DNA from 3 places in the Shewanella glacialimarina genome. Region 2 is predicted to be linked to each of the others. Evidence: predicted binding sites of a transcription regulator. Region 2 holds the regulator's gene; each other region holds the start of a gene.
What was found. The regulator FliA, encoded in region 2, starts transcription of late flagellar genes. The targets are predictions, from matches to a motif close to CTAAAGNTNNNNNNNNNNNNGCCGATA.
Positions count from the first base shown of each region.

Region 1: a site for FliA is predicted at 2,719-2,745, ahead of FJ709_RS16815 (cytoplasmic protein). Genes of this name have one in related genera too.
Region 3: a site for FliA is predicted at 2,514-2,540, ahead of FJ709_RS10425 (VC2046/SO_2500 family protein). Genes of this name have one in related genera too.

Region 1 covers NZ_CP041216.1:3,849,054-3,853,330, forward strand. Annotated here, with positions in the region: gene chrA (chromate efflux transporter) at 1-933, opposite strand, end outside; gene rlmC (23S rRNA (uracil(747)-C(5))-methyltransferase RlmC) at 988-2,133, opposite strand; gene FJ709_RS16810 (MarR family winged helix-turn-helix transcriptional regulator) at 2,123-2,581, opposite strand; gene FJ709_RS16815 (cytoplasmic protein) at 2,796-2,984, shown strand; gene FJ709_RS16820 (MliC family protein) at 3,078-3,746, shown strand; gene FJ709_RS16825 (SpoIIAA family protein) at 3,787-4,161, opposite strand.
Region 2 covers NZ_CP041216.1:2,972,255-2,976,531, reverse strand. Annotated here, with positions in the region: gene flhF (flagellar biosynthesis protein FlhF) at 1-333, shown strand, start outside; gene FJ709_RS12935 (MinD/ParA family protein) at 338-1,219, shown strand; gene FJ709_RS12930 (RNA polymerase sigma factor FliA) at 1,212-1,931, shown strand; gene cheY (chemotaxis response regulator CheY) at 1,975-2,358, shown strand; gene FJ709_RS12920 (protein phosphatase CheZ) at 2,372-3,109, shown strand; gene FJ709_RS12915 (chemotaxis protein CheA) at 3,125-4,277, shown strand, end outside.
Region 3 covers NZ_CP041216.1:2,400,001-2,404,277, forward strand. Annotated here, with positions in the region: gene FJ709_RS10415 (bifunctional diguanylate cyclase/phosphodiesterase) at 1-1,354, opposite strand, end outside; gene FJ709_RS10420 (DUF406 family protein) at 1,550-1,837, opposite strand; gene FJ709_RS10425 (VC2046/SO_2500 family protein) at 1,982-2,479, opposite strand; tRNA gene FJ709_RS10430 (tRNA-Tyr) at 2,605-2,689, shown strand; tRNA gene FJ709_RS10435 (tRNA-Tyr) at 2,728-2,812, shown strand; tRNA gene FJ709_RS10440 (tRNA-Tyr) at 2,842-2,926, shown strand; gene FJ709_RS10445 (PLP-dependent cysteine synthase family protein) at 3,098-4,171, shown strand; gene queE (7-carboxy-7-deazaguanine synthase QueE) at 4,214-4,277, opposite strand, start outside.

The sequences.
Region 1 (4,277 bases), 880 kb from region 2:
TTGACTAATGGCTCCCCAGCTATTTAATGCCACTAACATCAATAAAAATCCGGGTATGAAAATAGCGATGGTGGCGACAAGTGCACCTAAAATGGGTGATTCTTGCCAAATATCAGCCCCAAGAAACGTGGCTATAGTAAACATGGGTCCTGGTACAGCCTGTGCTAGCGCATAGCCAGTTAAAAACCTATCTTGGGTAACAAGATCGCCAACATTAGCCTCAAGTAGCGGCAGTACAACATGGCCACCACCAAACACTAAACTGCCAACTTGATAAAACTGTCCAAAAATTTGCCCAAGACTATCGGGCTGAGACGCTAAAAAGTAAGAAGCAATTAACCCTAAAACAAAAATAGCTAACCACAGTAAATTCAACTTTATTTCAGGTATATCAGGGGAGGTATTTTCACCGCGAGTCAGAACTAAGGCACCAATAATAGCCGCAACAGTTAATACCACTATTTGTGTTAATAATGCCGGAAATAATAAAATACACGCGACAGTGGATACCATTAAACATTGCGCCGTTTTACGTTGGCAAAATTGCTTAAACATACCCAGAGTAGCATCAGCGACTACAACAACAGCAAGTAATTTTAAACCGTGAATAGCACCTGCAACCATGTCCAATTGCAACCAACTAGCAGTGGATATAGCAAATAGAAATAACAGTAAAAATGAAGGCAGTGTAAAACCTAAAAATGCTGCAAATGCCCCGGGAAATCCACCTTTATGATAACCAATCGCAAAGCCGACTTGGCTTGAGCCTGGCCCTGGCATAAACTGGCTTAAGGCGACAAAACTGGCGTATTGCTTATCATCCAGCCAATTTAAATCTTGTACAAAGGTTTTTCTAAAATAACCAATATGTGCAGCTGGGCCACCGAAACTAATTAATCCTAATGCTAAAAAACGACTAAAAATTTGCCACATGCTGAGATCCTAATATTCTTATATCGATTTAGTTTATGACACTATTATGAATACTTAATGACAAAGAGAGTCCTTTTCTAACATCACTAGCACTTCATAGTGGTCGGTATGTGGAAACATATCAAACAACTGCACCTTGGTAATTTTATATCCTGATATCATCGCCAAATCTTTCACTAAACTGGTTGGGTTACAACTCGAATAGACTATCGCTTTCGGCGAAAATGCGCTTAATGACTGACAAAGCGACTCGCCTATTCCGCGCCTTGGCGGATTAACAATAATTAAATCAGGCTTATCATTTGCTGCGATCCCATTAGCAAAATCGGTAGAATCCAGCGCCCTAAAGCTGATGTTTTCTATACCCATTTCTGCGGCCGACATCTTGGCGCACTCTATCGCTTCAGCCTCAATTTCAATCCCAGTTAACCGAATTGTTCCACTAGCACAATGTAGTCCGAATCCACCCACCCCACAAAATAAATCCCAAATATGTTGTGGATTAAATGCAGCTACCCACTCCCGAGCCGTTTGATAAAGTTGCTCAGCTACCTGCGGATTGGTTTGAAAAAAACTTTTAGGACGAATATATAAAGGCACATCATTAAAGCGATCAGCAAGACGGGTTTGATCGGTTAAAAATATTTCTTGATCGCCCTCTAAAATCGCCATATGAACAGGTTGAATATTAACCGACACTAAACTGAGTTTAGGAAACTCAGCCTGTAAATGAGGTAGTTCTCGCTTAATTCGTGAAATTGCCTGTTCACTGTTCAGCACAAAGCGCAGCATAAATTCACCAGAGATATAACTTCTGGTTAGCAGAATAAATTTAAGCTCACCTTTACTTTTATCGACTCGATACGGCGGAATTCCCGCTTGTTGCACAAACAATTGCAATCTATGCAATAGCTGCCGCATATCTTCAGGATAGAGTTGGCAATCGCATAAACTAATGGGCTGCCCCTGGGGATCGACAATACCTAAAATAGGTTGATGTGCTGCACCTAACACCACCATTTTGGCTTTATTGCGAAAACGATTTTCTTGGCTTGCAATAGGTACAAGCCATTGCTCAACAGGCAATTGGCCAAAAAACTGCTGTAGTTTGGTCATTTTATGCTGTAACTGTTCTGACATAGGGATTTGAATATCACGACAGGATAAACAATGATCTTTTTCAAAAAACTCACACTTCACAACTTGATGCCTTATCAGAATTAAGTACTTTTAACGCGTTATCACATAAACTTTTAAGCTGCTGAAGTTGTGCCAGATCGCCACCCACTTTACAACGCATCATTTCAGGGACTGATTCAGCTTGTTGGCGAAGCATTTGACCTTGTTCGGTAAGGTGTAATACTCGTACTCGCTCATCTTCCTCACTACGGCCTCGTATTACTAACTTTTTTACTTCTAAGCGCTTAAGTAAGGGGGTTAACGTGCCTGAGTCTAAATGCAATCGCTCGCCCAAGGTTTTAACGCTTATGCCCGCCTCTTTCCACAACACTAACATGACTAAATACTGCGGATATGTCAGTGATAACTCCTCAAGCAAAGGGCGATAAGCACGGATCATCGCATTAGTGACACTATATAATGAAAAACACACCTGATTTTCAAGTGCTAATGGGTTGGCTGGTGGCATAAATATTCCCTTTAAAATTTGCTCAAGTATAACATATTCTAGTTGTGCACAATCTATAATATTTGCCAACAACAGAGAATACTTTGCCAAGAATTTATTATATTTTGCTAGGGAGGCATATTAATCCGATATCTTTGCTACAGTATTCAATACGCCTGCCGATATACAAATAGACAGAATACAAAAACCATTATTTAATAAAAGTGAGGTTTATATGACAATTTCGGTAAACGCTCCAAGCAACATGCCAGCAAATATTGATTCAGGCCATAGCTTGAAAGCCGCTGTTATGGCGAAGGATCAACAAAAAGTGGAAGGTCAAATGGCACTGCAACTTATTGAAGCAGCAGCGCCTCCAGCACCTGTTGGCAATGCAGGTCACAATATTAATACGACTGCCTAAATTTTTACTGTGTAATTAGCTATCTTAAATTGCGACACCTTAGTGATTACGTCATTATGGTCTGTCATGAATAATGGATAGAGAAATACATTGATGAAAAATTTATCGGCTTTGGCTGCTGTTGGGTTAACTGCGGTTGGTTTAACTGTGATTGGTTTAACTCCAATTGCGCAGAGCTACGCCGCTACGTCTGTGGCTCAAGCGCCTAGCTTTGAGTGCAATAAAGCACGCGGGTCTATTGAGAAGCTTATTTGCCAATCTGAAGAGTTGGCTCTACTGGATATTCAGTTACAGCCCCTTTTCAGCCAATTAGTTTCACAAGTCGATGGGCAGCAAGTTAACCAGATTAAAGCTGAGCAAAGAGGCTGGATTAAAGGCCGTAATGATTGCTGGAAAGCCAATAACCCTAAAGAATGTACTAAGCTTAATTACCAATCTCGTATAACTGAGCTACAAATTCTAGCAGGCGCTGTAGAGGTGCCAAGTGCAACTTATTATCAATGTGGCCATGATCCACAGAACAAATTAACAGCCTATTTTTATAATAATACCGTCATCCCAGCCGCAGTATTCAGCTACAGTCAGGCGAAAAAAACATCTAGCGTGCCTCCAGCAAATTTATCCCAATTAGGACTATTAACCCGTACGGCTTCTGGCGCTAAATACCAGGCGCAGAATACTAGCCTATGGACTCATCAACAACAGGCGACGATTGAACAAGTTAATCAGCTGCCAATAAGTTGTAAGTTAATAGTCGAGTAAATAGATAACATGGCAGTCTAAAGTAATCAAATAAGGGTGGTTAATCTTGCAACCACTCAAAAGCTTGAGGTTTGTCGTTGAAAGACATCATCTCGCCGTTAATAAACCATCCCCCCACTTTTACAGCTAAATCTTGCCAATTTTGGTCACCAAAAATAGCCACTTTATTAAAACTGGTACGGTGTTTAACTCCAAGCTTTAAGTCATCCCAAGCGGCCTGTAACTCCCAGCCCTCAAGTTCGCTTATATCCACAAACATGTTCATCTTAGGCTTAGCAACTTGCGCTAATGCATCATCCAGTATCGGAGTAATAATTTGATAGTCTTCATGGGTGAGCTTACCCACCACCTTCATAATGATAAAAAAGTGTTGTTGATGACGCTCAATTCCTATTGTGATCCCATGTCTTTGCATAGCTCAACCTCTACATTTATTTTCAATGGTTAATCTAGGTTGAAGTAAAGCTAAGTTAAGCTAACCCCAACCCGATTATCAACTGACTATAATTTAAGCACTTTTAAGCAATAGAT
Region 2 (4,277 bases):
ATCCCAATTCGCAGCTATTTAGTTATGTCGGCAACAGGGCAACGCAGGGTATTACAAGACGCGGTTAATCATTTTAAACGCATTCCATTAGCGGGTGTAATTTTAACCAAATTAGATGAATCTGTATCAATTGCAGGTGCATTGAGCGTTCTGATACAAAATGAGTTACCATTAAGCTATGTGACTGATGGCCAACGTGTTCCTGAAGACATAAAAGTAGCAGATACTTTAGCTCTGGCTAAGCAAGCTTTAGCCGCGTTAAATGAAACAGAACAAGCAATTTCACAAGACACAAGCGCATGGTCGAATGAAATGACTTATGCATTCGAGTAAGAATATGACCCGTGATCAAGCAAGTGGTTTACGTATGATGAATCAACCAAATAACGAAAAAGTTAAAGTAATTGCCGTATCCGGTGGAAAAGGTGGGGTAGGAAAAACCAGTGTTTCTATAAACACTGCAGTCGCACTCGCCGAAAAGGGTAAACGTGTTTTAGTATTAGATGCGGATCTTGGTTTAGCTAACGTTGATGTGATGTTAGGAATTCGTGCTGAGAAAAATTTATCTCATGTTTTATCTGGCGACGCCGAATTAGACGATATCATTGTTCGAGGCCCTAAAGGTATTGGTATTGTTCCTGCAACGTCTGGAAGCAGAGCCATGGTTGAATTAACCCAGGCTCAACATGCAGGATTAATTCGTGCTTTCAGTGAGATGCGCACCCAATTTGATATATTAATTGTCGATACCGCGGCAGGTATTTCAGATATGGTACTGAGTTTCTCAAGGGCATCACAAGATGTATTGATTGTGGTATGCGATGAACCGACATCTATCACAGATGCCTATGCACTGATAAAAATATTAAGCCGTGAACATGGTGTATTTCATTTCAAAATTGTGGCTAATATGGTGCGCAGTTTACGTGAAGGAATGGAATTGTTTGCTAAACTAAGTAAAGTAACGGATCGGTTTTTAGATGTTGCTTTAGAGTTAGTTGCAACTGTGCCATTTGATGAAAATTTACGTAAGTCTGTGCGTAAGCAAAAGTTAGTCGTTGAAGCGTATCCAAAGTCGCCATCAGCCATAGCTTACCACGGTCTGGCAAATAAAATTATGAGCTGGCCGGTTCCACAACAGCCGGGTGGTCACTTAGAGTTTTTTGTTGAACGTTTAGTCCAACGCAAAGAAACACAAGAGGATAGAGTGAGTGAATAAAGCCGCCGCGTATACTCAGTTCGATAATAAAACATCCGTTGTTGAACAGTATGCACCGCTGGTAAAAAGAATTGCACATCATATGTTGGCGCGATTACCTGCTTCTGTTCAACTCGACGACTTGTTACAGTCTGGCATGATAGGGTTACTTGAAGCGTCATCAAAATTTGATGATACCAAAGGGGCTAAGTTTGAAACCTTTGCAGGGATTCGGATACGCGGTGCTATGATTGATGAAATCCGCCGTGGTGATTGGGTTCCTCGTTCAGTACATCGAAATAATCGCCGGGTTGCACAGGTTATTGACGAGCTAGAACAAGGGTTGGGACGTGACGCTCGTGACACAGAAATTGCAGAAAAACTTGATATGTCGCTCAATGAGTACCATCATATTTTAAATGATGTTTCTGTTGGGAAAATCATAGGCATAGAAGATTTAGGTATTTCGCAAGATGTGTTAGTCACAGATGATGGAATACCAGATGATAATTTTGAAGCATTAGCTGAAACGCAATTTAAATCAGCGCTGGTGGAAGCAATTAAAACCTTACCAGAAAGAGATGCATTAGTACTTTCACTGTACTATGACGAAGCGTTAAACTTAAAAGAAATCGGTGCAATTCTTGAAGTAAGCGAATCTAGGGTTAGTCAGATATTAAGTCAGGCTATGCTTAGATTAAAAGGCAAACTCAAGCATTGGACACAACAATAATTATTAATTAGAGCACTAGAGTGTCAGCTCACCGGAGGAAACCTTGGACAAGAATATGAAGATTCTTATTGTTGACGACTTTTCAACAATGCGACGTATCATAAAGAACTTGTTGCGAGACTTGGGATTCAATAATACCCAAGAAGCAGATGATGGATCAACAGCCTTACCTATGTTGCAAAAAGGTGATTTTGACTTTGTTGTAACAGATTGGAATATGCCTGGTATGCAAGGTATTGATTTGCTGAAGGCTATTCGTGCCGATGATTCATTAAAACATTTACCTGTTTTGATGGTTACGGCAGAAGCTAAGCGTGAGCAAATTATTGCAGCAGCCCAAGCAGGTGTGAATGGATATGTTGTTAAACCTTTTACAGCAGCGACCCTTAAAGAGAAATTAGATAAAATTTTTGAACGTCTCGCTTAAGCAAGGATAAGTTATGCAGCCAATAATATCGGGGTTAATTACTCTCGAGCAGGCCCAGCAACTTGTCGAACTGCTTAGTGCGGGGGAGCAAGATCAAGCTGACGACGTTGTTAGAGAACTCGCTACACCAATACAGCGTGAATTATTTGAAGAGGTCGGGAAATTAACTCGTCAACTTCATAGCGCGCTTCAAGACTTTCAGGTAGATAACCGTTTATCAGAATTAGCCAAGGTTGAAATACCGGATGCTAAAGAAAGATTAAATTACGTTATTGATATGACAGAACAAGCTGCAAATAAAACCATGGATGCAGTTGAAGAATGTTTACCTTTGGCCGATACAATAATTACCAATATAAAATCTGTTACCCCTATGTGGGATAAGTTAATGCGTCGAGATATAGAGTTGAGTGAGTTCAAAAAACTTTGTCATGATGTTCAACAGCTTATGTCACATAGTGAACACGATACAACCCGTTTACGACAATTACTAAATGAAATACTGATGGCGCAGGATTTTCAAGACTTAACAGGGCAAATGATCCGTCGAGTTATCGACTTAGTTCGCGAAGTCGAAAATAATCTAGTCTCTATGTTGACAGTATTTGGTGATTATACGCCGCAACCGGAAACTGTTAAAAAAGAGAATAAAATAGAGGCAGAGGGCCCAATTATGCACGCAGAATTGCGTGATGACGTGGTCGCAGGTCAAGATGAAGTTGATGATTTGCTATCCAGTCTGGGTTTCTAATTAGGAGTCAGTTGAATGTCATTTGATGTTGATGAAGAGATACTCCAGGACTTTTTGGTAGAGGCTGGTGAGATTCTAGAGCTTCTTCAAGAGCAGTTAGTTGCGCTTGAAAATAATCCTGATGACAGTAATTTGTTAAATGCTATTTTCCGCGGTTTCCATACTGTAAAGGGTGGAGCAGGTTTTTTAAGTTTAAAACCTATGGTAGACGTCTGCCATGAAGCGGAAAATACCTTCGACCTATTGAGAACCGGCAAGCGTAGTGTTAATGCAGAATTGATGGATATCATTTTGCAAGCAGTTGATGCTATTAACATTATGTTTGCGCAAACTCAGCAAGGCGAAGAACAAGATCCTGTTGAAGTCGAACTACTTAATAAATTGAAGCTACTCAGTTCGGGTGCGCCTTTGCCATCAGAAATGGGCGGACAGATTGAAGAGCTGATTGAAGAGTCAGTAGAGGAAATCGAGCCTTTCAATCAACCTGAATTCATTGAAGACAATATTAGCGCTGATACTAATATTGACGAGATAAATGAGTCCGAATTTGAAGCATTATTAGATGCGCTTCATGGTCAAGGTAATAGTCCTGTAGCAACCACTTCATCAACGGCTAAAACCCCTCAGCAAACAGCTCCAGCTCCTGTTGGCTCAGATGAAATTTCTGATGACGAATTTGAAGCATTGTTAGATGAACTTCATGGTTCAAACAAATTAAGTGTAGCTGATAGTAAACCTGCGCCAGCTAAATCTGTACAACCTCCAGCTCAAATGGTCGACTCAGATGATATTACCGACGACGAGTTTGAGAAGTTACTTGATGAGCTTCACGGTAAAGGTTCTTCCCCTGCTAAAGTAGATACTTCTGCGTCAAGTTCTACAGCAACACCTAAAACAGCGGCACCTAAAACCGTTGAACCAGTAAAGGCTGCTCCAGTTCCAGCCCCTCAACCTAAAGCACCAGCTCCTGTAGCAAAGGTTGAGGTGGTTGTTAAAGATAAAGCGCCAACAAAAGCGGCAGCATCTGTTCCTCAAGGGGAAACAACTGTTCGTGTTGATACCGCTAGACTTGATCAAATTATGAATATGGTCGGTGAGTTGGTATTAGTCCGAAATAGGTTAGTTAGTTTAGGTGTTACTCGTGAAGACGAGGAAATGTCTAAAGCAC
Region 3 (4,277 bases), 570 kb from region 2:
AAGGTGCAAATAAATCAATTACTGAACCAATGTCAACGATAGCAATAGCCGGTTTAGGTTCAACTTTTTCTCTATTAATAATCATAGAAGCAGATAAATTGGTGGTGAGTTTACTGACCAACTCATCTAACTCTTTTTCTGACATCATGTGGGGCAACAAAATACAAAACTCATCACTGCCAATTCGAGCCACATCTATTGCTTTGCAGTTCGCGGCAAAGTGTTTTAAACGTCTAGCAACCTCAATTAATAACGAGTCACCCTGTTCATGGCCGTGGGTATCGTTAAATCGTTTAAAGCCTAATAGGTCAACCAATAATAATATGCCATCTTGGGCTTTATCCAGCAGTGGAGTAAAGAAAGATCGATTATGTAGGCCAGTTAAACTACAGTGCCATGCTAAATATTCCAAATCTGCTTGGTGTTCAAATTCAGATGAGATGTCATAACTTGAAACCAAGGCATAGTGATGACCTTGCTCTGTCATAAAACCGGTAATGTGGTAGTGTAGCCAATATTGTTTGCCATCAACTCGCTTAAGTTTAATGTCTCCTATTACACTTTCATTATTCGCAAGCTTTGCCAATATATGTTGAAGTACATCGGGTTTATTTCGAAAAATATCTAAATTCATCACACTTTGATGTTCAATATCACTGCGTAATAAGCCTGTCATTCTTTGATGGGCAAAATTGACATAATCGACAACTAAAGTATCTGTATTGACAATCATAACCACATGTTCTGAATGTTCTGCAGCATTGCGCAACAAATGGATTTGTTCTGATTTATCGTAGGAGTATCGAGTTGCCAAAGTTAATGCAAGCTGATCCGCACACTGAATCACAATTTGAATTTGTTCAAGTTGCCATTCAAATGATGATTTAAAGTCAATCGCTAACACCCCCTCAATATGACCATTAATCCGTATAGCAACATTAAGAGCGCTTACAATCTGGTTAACACCATAATAATCAAAAGAATGGATTAGTTGGTTATCATGCGAGATATTATTAGTGGCTATAAAACGGTGGTTTTTTAATTCATCAAAATAACAAATGTTTATGCCCGACTGCACAGTGCCTAAGGTGGATATTGGCCTATTGTTATCGCAGCCTGAATAATGAGAAATCAGTCTTTTTGAGCAGGATAAAGAAGGGTTTTGTTGCCCATCATATGATGGTTCTGCACTATCCAACTTTTCGTCAAATAGCCAAACGGATACAGTAGAATCAACAAAATGTTGCTGCAATAGCCGACTAACTAACTCAGAGGTTTTTGTAAAATTTCCCTGCTGTTTCGCACTAGAGTTTACAATTAACTCTAAAAGGTGCTGATTTTGTTCTTGTGTCATTAGTTTCCCGAAAAGACATCATGTATTCTCATTCCGCTGAATTATAATTAGTTCGCTCTGTGAGCGATGTGCAGAAACTCAATACATACCATTGGGAGCTTAATAATAAGCTGTTTGTTAACTCTTGATAATCAAAGGCTGTTATAAAATTTAATCGCTGACGATACACCCGCAATTAACAAACAGCAACCCTATTTACACGCCATTTTCTAATTGAAATAGCATTTTTTCCACCGTCACTGAAAAATACAATATAAGCTTAACATCATCGCCTAGATGAACAATCTTAACATCGACCTTGTCGAAACGATTCTGTGCTGTACTGGCAAGCTTATTTGCTTCAATTTCAGCTGCATCCCCCTTAAAAACTAATACTAACTCGGTATCGTGCTCATCAATTACGGCGCCGATATCGACAAAACTCCCACAATCACTGCATGAGTCGTTTACGTTCTGCTGTTGTTCTCTAATTGTGTTAACCATCGTGAACCACCCAAAGCTGAAGAATGAAGATCGGTTTATATGTGATTATCATAAAATAACTGAATAACAATTTCCCTTACTTGGCTCACATATCTAGTTGGCACCATGTTTTTATGCAAATGATATAGTCTCAAGCGGAGGACTTTATGCGGTGAGTTGGATCATCGTTTGACTAATCTGTCGTTGACGCTCTAACTGCTCAACAAAATGCATGTCTTCAGTAGGCTCATAATGGGTTTCTAACCCTTCATATTTTGATCGCACTAAATGGCTGCTATTACTTAATGCTTGAGTCATTGCATCATCATGTTTACCTCGTATTACAATGGCTTCAGGACATAAGCTTTGTTGTAAATGAAATTGACATAACCCTTGGGAGTGAAAAACAGCACCATTATTTGTATGCTCAGCAGTAGCAGATAAATCATCAACTAATTTTTGTGGTTGTTGCAGTTGAAACTGTTTATACAGTTTCTGGTCAATCGTCAGGTGTTTATCAAATTGAAATTGAGCCATATCATTACTGTCTGCTGACAACATGGCTAACAGTAAACCAAATTCACCACGACGCTGGTTTTCGACAGCCGCATTTAAACGACTGCCTAATTGTAATTCATTGACCAGTAGTGATTCAATTTGCATATAAAAACAACACTATTATGACTCGATGCTATTTTATCGACCAAACACACCTAAACTTTAGAAAAATATTCATTTTTAGCCTTTACATATTTTGGGTTTATGACTACTATGGCGGCCGCAATTGAGGAGGGGTTCCCGAGTGGCCAAAGGGATCAGACTGTAAATCTGACGGCTCAGCCTTCGAAGGTTCGAATCCTTCTCCCTCCACCATTTGCGATGTAATTTAGATAGACGAAAAAGAAATATGTGGAGGGGTTCCCGAGTGGCCAAAGGGATCAGACTGTAAATCTGACGGCTCAGCCTTCGAAGGTTCGAATCCTTCTCCCTCCACCATCTTTCTTGCTCATTTATCTCTATTCAGTGGAGGGGTTCCCGAGTGGCCAAAGGGATCAGACTGTAAATCTGACGGCTCAGCCTTCGAAGGTTCGAATCCTTCTCCCTCCACCATTTTACATCTTAATCTTCATACTATATCCCTCAAAATCTGTAATATATCTTTCATTAATTAATCGAATTCGTATTAATTCTCTCTATTATCTCAACCAGTTTATTTTTGCTAGGTTTAACACCTTTTTTTCTTTAAGATTAAGTCATTAATAATCACGATGAGAAAATACTATGCCATCGAATTGGGTAAACCAGGCCATTGCTAAGATTGATGCAGACTATCAACGTTCTGCTGATACTCACCTTATAAAACTCGATTTACCACAACTTAACGGTGTTGATATTTATCTTAAAGATGAAAGTACTCATCCTACGGGCAGCCTAAAGCATCGTTTAGCCCGTTCGTTATTTTTATATTCTTTATGCAATGGTTGGATTACACAAACTACCACCATTATTGAATCATCGTCTGGTAGCACTGCGGTGTCTGAAGCGTATTTTGCACGTTTAATTGGTTTGCCTTTTATCGCGGTAATGCCTTCGACTACGGCTAAAAAGAAAATTCAACAAATCGAGTTCTACGGCGGGCAATGTCACTTCGTTGATAATAGTAATCAGATGTATGCTGAGTCTGAACGCCTTTCTAAAGAGTTAAATGGCCATTACATGGATCAGTTCACTTTTGCAGAGCGCGCCACAGATTGGCGGGGCAATAACAATATTGCTGACTCAATATTCATTCAAATGCAACGTGAGCCACACCCTATTCCCCACTGGATTGTAATGAGCCCCGGCACAGGTGGCACCTCAGCTACCATTGGGCGTTATATTCGCTACCAACAGTTGTCGACTCAACTGTGTGTGGTTGACCCTGAAAACTCGGTTTTTTATGATTACTTCCACAGTGGTGATAAAACGCTGACAGGCCAAAAAAGCAGTAAAATTGAAGGTATTGGACGACCTAGAGTCGAACCCTCCTTTATTGCTGGTGTCGTTGACGAAATGCATAAAATTCCCGATGCGGCATCTATTGCCACCATGCAATGGTTAGAAACCTTGATAGGCCGAAAAACGGGCGCATCAACAGGCACCAACTTATATGGTGCATTAAAATTAGCGACGCGAATGCAACAACAAGGGCAAACAGGCTCGATTGTGACGTTAATTTGTGATGCGGGGGAAAGATACTTAGATACTTACTATAATCCCCAATGGATTGAGAACAATATTGGTTGCTTTAAACAATTTGAACAGCAACTAAGTGATTTTAACCAAAGTGGATTACTCAGTTCATTGGATTGTTAAATCGATTTGCCCCAACACTCATTTTGGGGCAGCCTTTATCGCTTAATCAATATCTAAATACTTATGCATTTGAATCGAGAGACGCCAGTTACGCTCAATACAGACT